3 regions of the Streptomyces sp. RKND-216 genome follow, and region 3 is predicted to be linked to each of the others. Evidence: riboswitches for the same ligand, from Rfam matches in the RefSeq annotation. Region 3 holds a riboswitch; each other region holds the start of a gene.

The links. A riboswitch is a leader RNA that binds a small molecule or an ion and turns the genes downstream of it on or off. The one in region 3 is predicted to bind thiamine pyrophosphate.
Region 1: linked by a shared signal. The riboswitch ahead of thiC (phosphomethylpyrimidine synthase ThiC) and the one ahead of E4198_RS05440 (thiamine ABC transporter substrate-binding protein) in region 3 are both predicted to bind thiamine pyrophosphate.
Region 2: linked by a shared signal. The riboswitch ahead of thiO (glycine oxidase ThiO) and the one ahead of E4198_RS05440 (thiamine ABC transporter substrate-binding protein) in region 3 are both predicted to bind thiamine pyrophosphate.

Annotation. Positions count from the first base shown of each region.
Region 1 is NZ_SSBQ01000002.1:2,901,873-2,907,297, reverse strand. It holds gene E4198_RS12970 (cupin domain-containing protein) at 1-285, shown strand, start outside; gene E4198_RS12965 (DUF5326 family protein) at 438-659, shown strand; gene E4198_RS12960 (YibE/F family protein) at 622-2,133, opposite strand; TPP riboswitch at 2,204-2,317, shown strand; gene thiC (phosphomethylpyrimidine synthase ThiC) at 2,309-4,135, shown strand; gene E4198_RS12950 (LysR family transcriptional regulator) at 4,561-5,425, shown strand, end outside.
Region 2 is NZ_SSBQ01000002.1:4,849,496-4,854,920, reverse strand. It holds gene E4198_RS21275 (hypothetical protein) at 1-61, opposite strand, end outside; gene metF (methylenetetrahydrofolate reductase [NAD(P)H]) at 136-1,044, opposite strand; gene thiE (thiamine phosphate synthase) at 1,109-1,795, opposite strand; gene E4198_RS21260 (Rv2175c family DNA-binding protein) at 1,951-2,316, opposite strand; gene E4198_RS21255 (FAD-dependent oxidoreductase) at 2,350-3,534, opposite strand; TPP riboswitch at 3,719-3,831, shown strand; gene thiO (glycine oxidase ThiO) at 3,825-4,994, shown strand; gene thiS (sulfur carrier protein ThiS) at 4,991-5,215, shown strand; gene E4198_RS21240 (thiazole synthase) at 5,218-5,425, shown strand, end outside.
Region 3 is NZ_SSBQ01000002.1:1,271,670-1,277,094, reverse strand. It holds gene E4198_RS05450 (phosphatidate cytidylyltransferase) at 1-914, shown strand, start outside; gene rlmN (23S rRNA (adenine(2503)-C(2))-methyltransferase RlmN) at 1,198-2,304, shown strand; TPP riboswitch at 2,437-2,546, shown strand; gene E4198_RS05440 (thiamine ABC transporter substrate-binding protein) at 2,606-3,691, shown strand; gene E4198_RS05435 (iron ABC transporter permease) at 3,817-5,425, shown strand, end outside.

The DNA of each region.
Region 1 (5,425 bases), 1.6 Mb from region 3:
GAGCGTGCCGCGAACGACGGCGCCTATCTGCAGTTCCTGCGCGAGCGTCACATGTCGGTGGGCCTGTACGCCGTGGACCGAGGCGGGGCGGACCCGCAGCAGCCGCATTCGCAGGACGAGGTGTACTTCGTGGTCAGCGGCCGTGCGGCGCTCACCGTCGGGGACGAGACGACGCCGGTGGCGCGCGGCAGCGTCGTGTACGTGCCGGCCGGCGTGCCGCACCGCTTCCACCACGTCAGCGAGGACCTGCGGGTCATGGTGGTGTTCTCTCCCCCGGAGGGCTGACGTGCGGCCGGCCGGAGCCGTAGGGGTCGATTCAGGGTCGCGCCGGGGTCGGCGCCACTCCCGCAGCGCCGCCACTCGCCTTAGCATCGAGGGCAGACGGTGCGTTCGTCCCGGGCGCACCGCCGTCCTCGAGTCCTTCACGGAGAGTTGTCATGGCTGTCAAGGAAGTGCTCGCCACCTTGCCGTGGTGGGTGAAGTGGGTCGCCATACCGGTGATCGCGCTCGTCGTGTTCGGCGGGCTGATCGCCAGCGTGGTCGGCTTCCTGGTCGGCCTGCTCTTCAAGGTGCTGCTCTTCGCGGCCCTGGTGGGCGGTCTGATCTACCTGGTGCGCCAGTTCACCTCTTCTTCCTCCTCCTCCCGCGACGACTGGTGACCGTCGCGCCGGGCGCCGCCCCGGCGGGCACCGGAGCGCCGGGGACCTCGGCGGAGCCGGGGGTCGTCCCCGGCCGGCGGTCCGCGGAGACCACCAGCGCGGCCAGGAGCGTGGTGACGGGCACGGACGCGACCAGCCCGATGGACCCGATGAGGGTCCGCACGATCTCCTCCGCCACCAACTCCGAACCGGCGACCGTGGCCACGCTGCTCTCCGCGATGGAGAAGAGCAGGAGCAGCGGTAGGGCCGCCCCGGCGTAGGCGAGCACCAGGGTGTTGACCACGGACGCGATGTGGTCGCGGCCGATGCGCATCGCGGCGCCGTACAGCTGCCGCCAACCCGCCGACGGGTCGGCGTCCCTCAACTCCCACACGGCCGAGGTCTGAGTCACCGTGACGTCGTCCAGCACGCCGAGCGAACCGATGAGCACACCGGCGAGCAGCAGACCCTGGATCTTGATGTCGGGGTAGAGCCCGTGCACCAGCCCCGTCTGGTCGTCGGTGTTGCCCGTGAGCTCCGCCCAGCCGATGAACAGCGAACCCAGCACGCCGATCAGCAGCAGCGACACCAGCGTGCCGAGCGCCGCGACGGAGGTCCGTGCGGACAGGCCGTGGCAGAGGTAGAGCGTGGCCAGCATGATCGCGCTGCCGCCCACCACAGCGACCAGCAGCGGGTTGGAGCCCTGGAGGATCGCCGGGAGGATGAACAGCGTCAGCACGGCGAAGCTCACCCCCAGCCCGACCAGCGCCAGCATCCCGCGCAGCCGTCCCACCAGCACCACCACCACGGCGAAGATCCCGGCGAGCAGCGCCATCGGCAGGTCGCGGTCCACGTCGATCACCGCGTACTGGAGATCCCGCGGCGCGTTCTCCGCATAGGCGACGACGACGTCCTGCCCGGCGGACAGGGTGCGGGTGGCGTCCGGGGTGATGACGTGGGGGAAGGTGCGTCCGGTGCCGGGGCCGCTGGTGACCTCGACGGTCGCCTGGCGGCACGCCTGGTCGCCGGCACCGCCGGCACCGCCCGCGCCGGGATCGGGCTGCTGCCCGATCCCGCCCGACGGCTGGGCGTTGACGTCGGCGCAGTCCACGGTGCGCACGGCCGTGACGCGCGCGTCGTAGGTGGGCCGGTCGAAGCCGACGCCGCTGCGACCGTCCTCCTGCCCGCCCGGCGCCCCGCCCGGCCAGAGCAGCACCAGCCCCGCGACGACGGCGGCGGCGAAGGGGATGAGCACGGCGGCGACGACCTTCCGCAGGTGGCGGGAGACGGGCGTCGCCGGGCCATGGGCGTGCGCGTGGCCGTGACCGCCGTGCCCACCGCCGTGGCCGTGACCGCCGTGCCCGCCGTGACCGCCGCCGTGGGCGGGCGGGTGGCCGTACTCGGGGCGCCGGCCGTGCTGGTGGGCATGCCCGGATCGGGGCCCGTCCCCCCACCCGGAGGACGGCGGCTGCGGCTGCTGCGGTGGCGTCGTCACACACCGATCATCGCAAGAAGCCGGGGGCCCTCTGGCCACCCCGCGCGGTGAGCCGTTAGCGTGGAGCCGCTTTGCACATCGCGGGAGCTCCGAGCACGGGGCTGAGAGGGCGCTGAACGGCTGCGTCGACCGCCGAACCTGTTACCGGGTAATGCCGGCGTAGGGAGTAGGTCTCATGACCATGCAGGATGCACGCACGCCCGAAAACCCGTCCGGCGCTGCCGAAGCGCAGCGGAAACCGGGCTGGCACAAGGGCTACGTCGGGGGATCGCGCCCGGACATCCGGGTCCCGGTCCGCCGGGTGCACCTCACCAACGGCCAGGACGTGACGCTGTACGACACGTCCGGCCCGTACACCGACCCCACCATCGACACCGACGTCCGCCGCGGCCTGCCGCCGCTGCGGGAGAACTGGATCATCTCCCGGGGGGACACCGAGGAGTACGCGGGCCGTGAACTGCGGCCCGAGGACGACGGGATCAAGCACACCTCGCCGCGCGGCGGTCTGAGGAACCTGGACGCGGTCTTCCCCGGCCGTCCGCGCCAGCCCCGGCGGGCACGCGGCGATATGGCCGTCACGCAGCTCGCGTACGCCCGGCGCGGCGACATCACCCCGGAGATGGAGTACGTCGCCGTCCGGGAGAACGTCTCCCCCGAGTTGGTGCGCGACGAGATCGCCGCGGGACGCGCCGTCCTCCCGGCCAACGTCAACCACCCGGAGATCGAGCCGATGATCATCGGCAAGAACTTCCTGGTGAAGGTCAACGCCAACATCGGCAACTCCGCCGTCACCTCCTCGATCGAGGAGGAGGTGGAGAAGATGACCTGGGCGAGCCGCTGGGGCGCCGACACGGTCATGGACCTCTCCACCGGCCGCAACATCCACACCACCCGCGAGTGGGTGCTGCGCAACTCCCCCGTGCCCATCGGCACGGTGCCGCTCTACCAGGCGCTGGAGAAGGTCGACGGCAAGGCCGAGGAGCTGAGCTGGGAGGTCTACAAGGACACCGTCCTGGAGCAGTGCGAGCAGGGCGTCGACTACATGACCGTCCACGCCGGCGTGCTGCTGCGCTACGTGCCGCTCACCGCGCGTCGCAAGACCGGCATCGTCTCACGCGGCGGCTCCATCATGGCCGCCTGGTGCCTGGCGCATCACCAGGAGAGCTTCCTCTACACCCACTTCGAGGAACTCTGCGACATCCTGCGCGCGTACGACGTGACGTTTTCGCTCGGCGACGGACTCCGGCCCGGATCGATCGCCGACGCGAACGACGAGGCGCAGTTCGCCGAACTGCGCACGCTCGGCGAACTGAACCGGATCGCCAAGGCGCGCGGCGTGCAGACGATGATCGAGGGCCCCGGACACGTCCCGATGCACAAGATCAAGGAGAACATCGACCTCCAGCAGGAGATCTGCGAGGAGGCGCCCTTCTACACCCTGGGCCCGCTCACCACCGACATCGCCCCGGCGTACGACCACATCACCTCGGGCATCGGCGCGGCGATGATCGGCTGGTGGGGGACGGCGATGCTCTGCTACGTCACGCCGAAGGAGCACCTGGGCCTGCCCGACCGGGACGACGTCAAGACCGGCGTGATCACGTACAAGATCGCGGCGCACGCGGCGGACCTGGCCAAGGGCCACCCGGGCGCGCAGGACTGGGACGACGCGCTGTCCGACGCGCGCTTCGAGTTCCGCTGGGAGGACCAGTTCAACCTGGCCCTCGACCCGGACACCGCCCGGGAGTTCCACGACGCGACCCTCCCGGCCGAACCGGCCAAGACGGCACACTTCTGCTCGATGTGCGGGCCGAAATTCTGCTCGATGAAGATCAGCCAGGACATCCGCCGGGAGCACGCCAGCGAGATGGCCGGAGGCGGAGCAGCGAACGGCGGCGTCCCCGCCGCACTCGACGTGCAGGAGATCGAGGCGGGCATGGCGGAGAAGTCGCGTGAGTTCGCCGAGGCGGGCAACCGCGTCTACCTGCCGCTGGCGGACTGACCGACGGCGACGGCCTCCCGGATGCGCGGCGGCCGCCCTCGAAGAGGTGCGACGCCGACGACCGGGGGGCTGCACCGATCGGTGCAGCCCCCCGGTCGCGGTGTGCCCCCGTACATCCCCCGGCGCCCCTGTACGTCCCCCGGGGGCGTGCGGCCGAAGCGGTCGGTGAACGACGTTTCGAGACTCCCCCCTCCTGTCTCGAACGCGCCGTCTTCAACGCGCGAAGAACCGCACCCCAAGGCTAGTTGACTCAGCGTCAGTGTCCAATCACCGTAGTGACACTTGCCTATCGATATATTTATCGTTGCGCTACCCACCGTGACGGTGTGGAAGGGGCCGGGGACGCACAGCGAGGTCGCCCCCTTCCTCGCGCGCCCCGGCGCGCGTCCCGCACGTTCGCACCCCCGCACACGAGTGGAGGACCGATGGACCTGGCGCTGCTGCGCACGTTCCTGGCGGTGCACCGCGCCGGCTCCTTCACCCGCGGCGCGGTACTCCTCGGCCTCTCCCAGCCGGCCGTCACCGGGCAGATCCGCACCCTGGAGGGTCAGATCGGCCGTCCGCTCTTCCACCGGATGGCCCGCGGCGTCACCGCCACCGCCGTCGGCGAGGAGCTCGCCCGCAAGGTCGCCCCACACCTCGACGCCCTGACCGAGATCACCGAAAGGGGCCTCGACGAGGAGAGCGCCGGCCGCACCGTGCACCTCGCCGGCCCGCCCGAGTTCACCGCGCTGCGGGCCGTGCCCGCACTCACCGCCCTGGTCGGCCAGGGCCTTTCCCTGCGCGCCGCGTTCGGCAGCACCGAGGAGGTCCTCGAAGGGCTCGCCGCCGGCCACAGCGACCTCGCCCTCACCACCGGCCGCCCCCGCGGCCGACTCCTGGCCACCACCCCGCTGTGCGACGAGGAGCTGGTCCTGGTCGCCGGGCCGCGCTGGGCCGCGCGGCTCGGCGGCGCGGCCGTGGTGCGCGCAAAGGGACCCGCCGCGCTGGAGGACGTACCGGCGCTGTCGGTCCACGAGAGCATGCCGCTGATGACCCGCTACTGGGCCGCCGTCTTCGACCAGCCGCTACTCCAGTCCGGCACGGTCATCGCCCCGGACCTGCGCGCCGTACTCCAGTGCGTGCTGCACGGCGCGGGCATGGCCGTGCTGCCCCGCTACCTGTGCGCCGAGCACCTGGCGAGCGGCGCCCTCGCCGCCCTGCTGGAACCGCCCGTACCCCCGCTGCGCACCTACTTCCTCACCGTGCGGGTGGGCACCCTGGCCCTGCCGCACATCGCACGCACCCACG
Region 2 (5,425 bases), 3.6 Mb from region 3:
CTTCGGCCAGGAGCCAGACCGCGACGGCTCCGAACGCTATGTAGAGGACCGTCCAGCCCATGTCCGCCCCTCTTCCCGCTGCCCTCGGCGCAGCTCGTGGAACCGCGTCCCGGCCGGACCCGGTCCGGTCAGACCCTAGTGCAGTCCCAGATTCTGGTGGATCTCAAGCGTGGCCGTGGAGTGGTTGAGCGTGATGAAGTGCAGTCCGGGAACGTCCTCGGCCTGCAGGCGCGCGCACAACTCCGTGGCGTACTCGATTCCGATTGAGCGTACCGCCGCCGGGTCGTCCTGTACCGCCAGGATGCGGTCCGCGAGTTCCGGGGGGAACGTGGCGTTGCTCAACTGGGAGAACCGCTCGATCTGCCGCACGTTGGTGACTGGCATGATCTCCGGGATGATCGGGGTCTCGCAGCCGGCCGCGGTCACGCTGTCGCGGAGCCGGAGGTAGTCCTCGGCACGGAAGAACATCTGCGTGATGGCGTAGTCGGCACCCGCCCGGCACTTGTTGACGAAGTGCCGCACGTCGGTGTCCCAGTCCGTGGACCGCGGGTGCATCTCGGGGAACGCGGCCACGCCCACGCAGAAGTCGCCGGCTTCCTTGATCAGCTCCACCAACTCGGCGGCGTAGCTGACGCCCTCGGGGTGCCGGACCCACTCCCCCATCGGGTCGCCCGGCGGGTCGCCGCGCAGCGCCAGCACGTTGCGGATGCCAGCGTCCGCGTAGCAGCCCATGACGTGGCGCAGCTCGGCCCGCGAGTGGTTCACCGCGGTCAGGTGCGCCACCGGGGTCAGGGTCGTCTCGTTGGCGATGCGCTCGGTGGACCGGACGGTCCCCTCCCGGGAGGTGCCGCCCGCGCCGTAGGTCACCGACACGAACGTCGGGGAAACCGCCTCGATCCGGCGGAGCGCGTCCCACAGGGTCCGCTCGCCCTTCGCCGTCTTCGGCGCGAAGAACTCGAACGAGTACGAGCGCCGGCCGGAGGCGAGCAGGTCGCGGATCGTGGGCGCGCGGTCTGTCCTGACGGAAGCGGTACCAAGGGCCATGTGTGCAGGTTAACCGCCGGTAGAGGGGCATCCGGCCGGAACAGCGCCAAGATGCCCGCACAGCTCACATGGCGGACATCTCGCGTCCAGCAAGTGGACGCTCGCGCAACCGGCGGGCCAGGTCGGCGGCCGCGGCCCCCGGGTCGTCGGCGGCGGTGATCGCCCGCACGACGACGATCCGCACCGCACCGGCGTCCAGCACCTCGTCGAGGTTTGCGGCGTCGATGCCGCCGATGGCGAACCAGGGACGGACGGGCGCGAGCGACGCCGCGTAGCGCACCAGCGGCAGACCGGGCGCGTGCCGGCCCGGCTTGGTCGGGGTGGGCCAGCAGGGGCCGGTGCAGAAGTAGTCGACCCCCCGCTCGACCGCCGCGGCGTCGACCTCCTCCTCGGCGTGTGTGGAGCGGCCCACCAGCACATCGTCGGACCGGCCGCCGAGGATCGCGCGGGCCGCGGGCACCGGCAGGTCGCCCTGGCCCAGGTGCAGCACGTCCGACCCCGCCGCGTGCGCCACGTCGGCCCGGTCGTTGACGGCCAGCAGCCTGCCGTGGCGGCGGCACGCGTCGGCGAACACCTCCAGGTGCTCCAGCTCCTCGCCGGCCTCCATGCCCTTGTCGCGGAGCTGGACGATGTCCACGCCCGAGCCGAGCACGGCGTCCAGGAACTCCGGCAGGTCGCCCTGCTCCCTGCGGGCGTCGGTGCAGAGGTAGAGCCGGGCGTCGGCGAGCCGGGCGGTGGCGGTGGGTGGCATGGGCGAGTCCCCGGGTCGGGGTGCGCGGGCCGCGGCGGGGCGGCCCGCGCACCGTCGAGCTGAAGTGTGCGGTGGTGACGGCCGGACGCGCCGTCAGGCGGCGCGGCCGGCTCCGCCGGGCCCGGCGGTCGCGCCAGGCCGCCTGGTCCGGGTGGTCAGACGGCGAGTGCCTGGGCGCGGCGCTTGACCTCGGTGCCGCGGTTCTCCCGCAGCGCCTGCGCGGGCGTGCCCGGCAGGCTGTCGTCCGGGGTGAACAGCCACTCCAGCACCTCCTCGTCGGTGAACCCGTCGTCCCTGAGCAGGGTCAGCGTGCCGACCAGGCCCTTCACGATCCGGTCCCCCGCGACGAAGTCGGCGGGGACGTGCAGCGCGCGGTTCTCGCCTCGGCGCACGGCGATCAGCTGGCCCTCCTTGACCAACTGCCGTACCCGGGTCACCTCGACGCCGAACTGCTCGGCGATGTCGGGCAGCGTGAGCCAGGCGGGGACGAGAGCATCGGTCTTCGCGTCAATCTCGGTCACGGACACCAGCCTGCCACCTGCCGCCGACAGTCACTAGCGCACGGCCTTCTTCAAGGCGACCGACGCGTCCGCCAGCAGGGTGGGATCGAGTACGGCGCCCTGCTGGATGAGCCGGCGGCCCTGGGCGAGGTCGCGGGGGCGCCCGACGGCAAGCAGCGCGGTCAGCGTCTCTCCGCGCAGCCAGCACACCGACCAGGACGGCTCCCCCGGGTCGCCGCGCAGCAGCATCCGGTCGGCACCCGCGTGGTGCCCCGCGTACTGCACGAAGCGGCCGAACTGCTCGGACCAGAAGTAGGGCACCGGGTCATAGACGGCCTCCTCCGCCGGGCCACCGCCGCGCAGCTCGGCGACGACGTTGGCGGCGACCACCACCGGGCCCTGCAGGGCGTTGTCCCAGTGGTGCACCAGCAGCCGGGCGCCGTAGCGGGCGGAGGGGAACGACACGCAGTCCCCCACCGCGTACACGCCGGGGACCGAGGTGCGCAGCCGGTCGTCGCCCCGCACCGAGCCGTCGGCGCAGAGCGCGACTCCCGAGTCGGCGAGCCAGCGGGTCGCCGGGCGGGCGCCGATGCCCACCACCACCGCGTCGGCGGGCACGCGCTCGCCGTCGTCCAGCACCACGGCGCCAGGTTCGACGGCCGCCACCCGGGCACCGGTACGCAGCCGGGCACCGCTCTGTGCGTACCAGTCGCGCATGTGCACCGCGACGTCGGCGGGCAGCGCGCCGGGCAGCGGCCGGTCGGCGCTCTCGACGACGGTGACGGCGCAGCCGGCCTCGCGGGCCGCGGTGGCGAACTCGGCGCCGATCCAGCCCGCGCCGACCACCACGACGTCCTTGCGCTCCTCGAGCACGGGCCGGAGCCGGGCGACATCGTCCAGGGTGCGCAGCAGGTGCACGCCGGGGGCGCCCTCGCCGCCCGGCAGGGTCAGGGGCTCGGCTCCGGTGGCGAGCACCAGGGCGTCGTACGGGACCGGCCCGCGGCCGGTCTGCAGCACCCGCTCACCGGCGTCCAACCCCGTGACGGGGTTGCCGAGTTCGAGTTCCACGCCAAGCGTGTCGAAGTCGATGTCGAACGCGGAGCCCTCGGCCGTGCCGAGCAGCACGGCCTTGGACAGCGGCGGACGGTCGTACGGCTGGTGCGGCTCGGCGCCCAGCAGCAGCACGGGGCCGGTCCAGCCCTGTTCGCGCAGCTGCACCGCTGTCTGGACGCCCGCCATGCCGGCGCCGACGATCACCACACGCGCGTTGTCCTCGGTCACACCGCCACTGTATGACGGCGCCCGGCACGGTCGCCCGAGCGTCCTTCCCGAGCGTCCTTGAGGCCGCGTGAATCTGGACGGCCGCAGGCGCCGGGCCCGCCGCGGAACGGCTCCCGGCGGACGCAGTAGGGTGGCCGGCATACGTCATGCACGCGGGAGCCCGGCGGACCGGGCTGAGAGGGAGGCGGAACGGCCTCCGACCGTACGAACCTGATCCGGGTCATTCCGGCGAAGGGAGGAGACGCGAAGTGCCGACCCCTGAGACGTCCGCCGCGGACGTCCTCGTTCTCGGCGGTGGGCTGTCCGGCCTGGTCACGGCCTGGCGCGCGGCCCAGCGCGGCCTTCGGACGGCAGTGGCCGACCCCGCGCCGGGCGGCGGCGCCGCGCGGGTCGCGGCGGGCATGCTGGCGGCCGTCACCGAACTCCATTACGGCGAGGAGACGTTGCTCGCCCTGAACCTGGCGTCCGCCCGCCGCTATCCGGACTTCGTCGCCGAGCTGGAAGAGGCGAGCGGGCGGCTCACCGCCCACCGCGCCTGCGGTGCCCTGTCCGTCGCCTTCGACGCGGACGACCGCGCCCGTCTCCGTGACGTGCACGCGCTGCAGCAGCGGTGCGGTCTGGAGGCCGAGTGGCTGACCGGCCGCGAGTGCCGGCGGCTGGAGCCGATGCTGGCTCCCTCGGTGCGGGCCGGCGTCCGGGTGGACGGCGACCACCAGGTCGATCCCCGGCGGCTCGCGGCGGCACTGCTCGCCGCCTGCACCCGTGCCGGAGTCGCCTTCCGCGAGGCCGCCGCCGCACGGCTGACCGTCGCGGGCAACCGGGCGGCCGGGGCGGTCCTCACGGACGGCCGCGAGATCCGCGCTGGACAGACGGTGCTGGCCACCGGCTCGTGGAGCGGGAAGCTGGACGGCGTGCCGCCCGGGGTGCTGCCGCCGGTGCGGCCGGTGAAGGGCCAGGTGCTGCGGCTGCGCGTACCGCCCGCGTACGCGCCGTTCCTCTCCCGCACCGTCCGGGCCACGGTGCGCGGCACGCCCGTCTACCTGGTGCCCCGGGAGGACGGGGAGCTGGTGGTGGGGGCGACGAGCGAGGAGCTGGGCTGGGACACCACGGTGACCGCCGGCGGCGTGTACGAACTACTGCGGGACGCACGGGCGCTGGTGCCGGGCGTCACCGAGCTCCCGCTCACCGAGTCCGGCGCCGGCCTGCGCCCGGTCTCCCCCGACAACGCGCCCGCGCTGGGGCCCACCGCGCTGCCGGGCCTGCACGTCGCGACCGGCCACGGCCGCAACGGCGTGCTCCTCACCCCCGTGACGGGAGACGTGATGGCAGAGGTGCTGACGACGGGCCGGCTGCCCGAGGACGCCCGGCCGTTCGCCCCGGACCGCTTCCTCTCCCCCCTCCAGGAGCACACCCGATGACTGCTGCACACACCGCGACCGTGACGCTGACCGTGAACGGGGAGCCGCGGGAGCTGTCCCGCGGCCAGACCCTCGACCGTCTGGTGGCGACGCTGACCACCGCGCCGTCCGGGGTGGCGGCTGCCGTGAACGAGGCCGTCGTGCCGCGCGGCCGGTGGCCGGAGACCGAGCTGGCCGACGGCGACCGCGTCGAAGTGCTGACCGCCGTACAGGGAGGCTGACCATGACCGTGCACACCGCGGACGACGTCGAACAGGCCGCGGCGGACCCGCTGGTGATCGACGGAGTCGCGTTCGGCTCCCGGTTGATCATGGGGACCGGTGGAGCGCCCAGCCTGGAGGTGATGGAGCGGGCGCTGCTCGCCTCAGGAACGGAGCTGACCACCGTCGCGATGCGCCGACTCGACCCGGCCGTGCAGGGGTCGGTGCTGA
Region 3 (5,425 bases):
CGCCCGGCGACGGCCCGGGCGGGCCGGACGGCGGACAGCAGCCGGTCGAGCCGGCGCACTCCGGCATGCCGGGTGGTCCGCCCCCGGCGAAGGGCAAGAAGCGTGCCGGCCGCGACCTGCGCGCCGCGATAGGAGTCGGCCTCGGCCTCGGCGCGTTGATCATCGCGTCCCTGTTCGTCTACAAGCATCTTTTCGTCGGCGTCATCGTCCTCGCCGTCGCCGTCGGGCTCTGGGAGCTGACCTCCCGGCTCTCCGAGCGCAAGGGCATCCGCGCCCCGCTGGCCATCCTGGTCGCCGGGGGAACGGGCATGGTCGTCGCGGGATACGTGTGGGGTGCGGACGGCGCGTGGCTCGGCATGGCCTTCACCGCGCTGGGCATCCTGCTCCAGCGGATGACCCGGTCCCCCCAGGACTACCTGCGGGATGTCTCGGCCGGCATCTTCGCCGCCTTCTACGTCCCCTTCCTCGCCACCTTCGTCGCCCTGATGCTCGCGGCCGACGACGGGTCGTGGCGCGTCCTGACGTTCCTCGTGCTCACCGTCGTCAGCGACACGGGTGCGTACGCCGTCGGCTGGCGCTTCGGCAAGCACAAGCTGGCTCCCCGCATCAGCCCGGGCAAGACCCGCGAGGGCCTGCTCGGCGCCGTCTCCTTCGCCATGGCCGCCGGCGCGCTCTGCATGGAGTTCGCCGTCGACGGTGGCGCCTGGTGGCAGGGCCTGATCCTCGGCTTCGCCGTCGCCGTCAGCGCCACTCTCGGCGATCTCGGCGAGTCCATGATCAAGAGGGACCTCGGCATCAAGGACATGGGCACGGTTCTTCCCGGCCACGGCGGCATCATGGACCGCCTCGACTCCCTCCTCCCCACCGCCCCCGTGGCCTGGCTCCTCTTCGTCCTCTTCACCGGCACCGCCTGACCGCCGACCCGTAACGGCGCCACTGGCCGGTCACCGTCCCCGGCTCCGCGGCCTGCGGCCCGCCACCCGGAGTGCTGAGGCGGGGATCAGGCGTACAGCGGGCGACGTGGCCGAGCGCGTCGCATGCGTTCCAGACATGTCATGCGTGCTGGCGGAGTCTCCGGTTGGGCCGTGCGGGGCCGTGCGGGGGTGGCCGAGGCTGACTGGGGGTGCCGGAGGGTGGCAAGGGTCGCAGGTGCTGGGCGGCGGGAACGGCCCGGGAATCTGCGACACTGGAGCGGTTATGCCTGCACCTGGAGAGCTCACGTTCGTGGCGCCGCGCGGGGCCGCGAAGCCGCCGCGGCATCTGGCCGACCTTTCGCCGAAGGAGCGGAAGGAGGCCGTGGCCGCGCTGGGGGAGAAGCCGTTCCGCGCGAAGCAGCTGTCGCAGCACTACTTCGCCCGGTACGCGCACGACCCCGCGGAGTGGACCGACATCCCGCAGCAGTCGCGGGAGCGGCTGGCTGGCGAGCTGCTGCCGGAGCTGATGAGCGTGGTGCGGCACATCAGCTGTGACGAGGACACGACGCGCAAGACGCTGTGGCGGCTGCACGACGGCACGCTGGTCGAGTCGGTGCTGATGCGGTATCCGGACAGGGTCACGATGTGCATCAGTTCGCAGGCCGGATGCGGGATGAACTGCCCGTTCTGCGCGACGGGGCAGGCGGGCCTGGACCGCAACCTGTCGACGGCGGAGATCGTGCACCAGATCGTCGACGGCATGCGTGCGCTGCGCGACGGGGAGGTGCCCGGGGGCCCGGCGCGGCTGTCGAACATCGTGTTCATGGGAATGGGCGAGCCGCTCGCCAACTACAAGCGGGTGGTCGGCGCCATCCGCCGCCTGACCGATCCGGAGCCGGACGGCGTCGGGTTGTCGCAGCGGGGCATCACGGTGTCGACGGTGGGTCTGGTGCCCGCGATGCTGCGGTTCGCCGACGAAGGGCTCAAGTGCCGCCTGGCGGTCTCGCTGCACGCGCCGGACGACGAGCTGCGCGACACCCTCGTGCCGGTGAACACCCGGTGGAAGGTGCGCGAGGTGCTGGACGCCGCGTGGGAGTACGCGGAGAAGTCCGGGCGCCGGGTCTCCATCGAGTACGCGCTGATCCGGGACATCAACGACCAGGCGTGGCGGGCCGATCTGCTGGGCCGGCTGCTCAAGGGACGACCGGTGCACGTCAACCTGATCCCCCTCAACCCGACGCCGGGGTCCAAGTGGACCGCGTCGCGGCCGGAGGACGAGCGGGAGTTCGTCCGGGCCCTGGAGGCGCACCGCGTACCGGTGACCGTGCGGGACACCCGGGGCCAGGAGATCGACGGGGCCTGCGGCCAGCTGGCGGCCACGGAGCGCTGACCGGCAGCGGCGGAACCGCGGCAGGACAGCGGTGGAAGGGCGGCGGGGCACGCGAGACGGGCGCCGCCCGTGCCCCGACGGAGGCCGGGCCTGCTCGCCGTGAGAGCCCGGCTGGTACCGTACAACGGTATTTCCATCCGACAGGGGAGCGCGCGCAGCGCTGAGAGTGCGGCACCGTCCGGCCGCAGACCCTCGAACCTCGCCCAGGTCATGCTGGGTAGGAAGATCGGTTCACACCTCTCGTGCTGCCCGCGTGCGCCCACCTGGAGGTCCGCCGAGGACCCGGGAAGAAGGCTGCACGATGAAGCACACCGCCACCACCCTCCTCGCCGTCACGCTGGGCGTCTCGCTGCTCGCCGGGTGCGGCGGCTCCGGTGGGTCCGGCGACTCCTCTGCGGACGGCGGGGACGCGGAGAAGGTCACCCTGGTCACGCACGACTCCTTCGCCGCCTCCGAGAAGGTGCTTGAGCGGTTCACCGACGAGACCGGCTACGAACTGGAGATCCTGCGCGCCGGCGACGCCGGATCCACGGTCAACCAGGCGGTGCTGAACAAGGGCAACCCGCAGGGCGACGTCCTCTTCGGCGTGGACAACACCCTGCTCTCCCGCGCGCTGGAGAACGAGATCTTCACCCCCTACGAGGCCCGCGGCCTGGAGAAGGTCCCGCAGGAGTACCGGCCGGCCGGTGGCGGCACGGACGTGACCCCGGTGGACACCGGCGAGATCTGCGTCAACTACGACCGCGAGTACTTCGAGAAGAACGACCTCCGGCCGCCCCGCACGCTCGGCGACCTGACGAAGCCGGCGTACAAGGACCTGCTCGTCACCGAGAACGCCGCCACCTCCTCGCCCGGTCTGGGCTTCCTACTCGCCACCGTCGCCGAGTACGGGAACGGCGGGTGGAAGGACTACTGGAAGAAGCTGGAGGCCAATGGCGTCGAGGTCGTCGACGGCTGGGAGCAGGCGTACTACGACCGGTTCAGCGGATCGGCCGGCGGCGAGGGCAAGGGCGACCGGCCGCTGGTCGTGTCGTACGCATCCAGCCCGCCCGCCGAGGTGCTCGGGAAGAAGCCGATGCCCGAGCATGCGCCGACCGGCGTCGCCGAGGGCACCTGCTTCCGGCAGGTCGAGTTCGCCGGCCTGCTGGAGGGCGCGGACAACCCGAAGGGCGGCAAGGCGCTGCTGGACTTCCTGATCGGCACTGCGTTCCAGGAGGACCTGCCGCTCCAGATGTTCGTCTCCCCGGTGCGCGAGGACGCCGCACTGCCTGAGGTGTTCACCGAGTACGGCGCGGACGTCGAGAACCCGGCCACGATGGCGCCGGAGCGCATCGCGGACAACCGGGAGCAGTGGGTGAAGGCGTGGACCTCGCTCGTCGTGCGGTAGACACCGAGGCGCGGCCGGCGCTCCGGCGGGCGTGGACGTACGTCCCCGCGCCGCGGAGGGAGCCGGTGCCCACCCCCGGACTGCAGCCGGGCGGCGCACGCGACGCCGCCCGGCGGCTGGCCCTGATGGCCCTGCCGGCCGCGTTCTTCGCCCTCTTCTTCGCCTATCCGGTCGTCGCGATCACGCTCCGCGGCCTGCACGACGGCGGCCGGTGGCAGTTCGCCCGCGCCGCCGAGGTCCTCACCGACCCCGCGGTGCTCCAGGTGCTGCGTTTCACGCTGTGGCAGGCTGCGGCCTCCACCGCGCTCACACTCGTCGTCGCCCTGCCCGGCGCGTACGTGTTCGCCCGCTTCGACTTCCCCGGCAAGCAGGTGCTGCGGGCGGTCGTCACCGTGCCCTTCGTGCTCCCCACGGTCGTCGTCGGCTCGGCGTTCCTCGCCCTGGCCGGGCGCGGCGGCACTCTCGACCAGCTGTGGGGAGTGCGGCTGGACACCGGCGTGTGGGCGATCCTGCTCGCGCACGTCTTCTTCAACTACGCCGTCGTGGTGCGGACCGTGGGCGGGCTCTGGGCGCAGCTGGACCCGCGGCAGGAGGAGGCCGCGCGGGTGCTGGGCGCGACCCGGTTCGGGGCCTGGCGCCGCGTCACGCTCCCCGCGCTGACACCGGCCGTCGCCGCCGCCGCACTGATGGTCTTCCTCTTCACCTTCACCTCCTTCGGCGTGATCCAGGTGCTCGGCGGTCCCCGATACGCGACTCTCGAAGTGGAGATCTACCGGCAAACCGCCGCGCTGCTCGACCTGCCAGCCGCGGCTGTGCTCACCCTGCTCCAGTTCGCCGCGGTGGCCGCGCTGCTGGCCGTGCACGCCTGGACGGTGCGGCGGCGGGAGTCGGCGCTGGCGCTCGTCGACGCCCGGCACACCGCGCGCCGCCCGCGCGGCACCGGCCAGTGGGCGCTGCTGTGGTCGCATCTCGTCCTGGTCGCCGTGCTGCTGGTCGCCCCCCTGGTCGTGCTCGCGCTCCGCTCGCTGCGCACCAGCGACGGCTACGGATTCGCCTTCTACCGTGCTCTGACCGAGCACGGCAGCGACAGCACCTTCCTGGTCGCCCCGGTCGAGGCGATCGGCAACTCCCTGGCGTACGCGGCGGTCGCCACCGGGGTGGCCCTGGTCGTCGGGGGCCTCGCGGCGGCGGCGCTCACCCGGAGCGCCGGGAGGCTCGTCCGCGGCTTCGACGCGCTGCTGATGCTTCCGCTGGGCACCTCAGCGGTCACCGTCGGCTTCGGCTTCCTCATCGCGCTGGACGAACCGCCGCTGGACCTGCGCGCGTCGTGGATCATCGTGCCGCTCGCGCAGGCGCTGGTCGGCGTGCCGTTCGTGGTGCGCACCCTGCTGCCGGTGCTGCGCGCGGTGGACGTGCGGCTGCGGGAGGCCGCCGCGGTGCTGGGAGCCTCGCCGTGGCGCGCCTGGCGGGAGGTGGACCTTCCGCTGGTACGGCGGGCGCTCCTGGTGGCTGCGGGCTTCGCGTTCGCCGTCTCGCTGGGCGAGTTCGGCGCGACGGTGTTCATCGCCCGTGGCGACAACCCCACCCTGCCGGTGGCCGTCGCCCGCTTCCTCGGGCGTGCGGGGGAGCTGAGCTACGGGCAGGCCATGGCGATGAGCACCGTGTTGATGGTGCTGTGCGCCGCGACCCTGCTGGCCCTGGAACGGGTGCGCACGTCCGACGACCGCTCGGGAG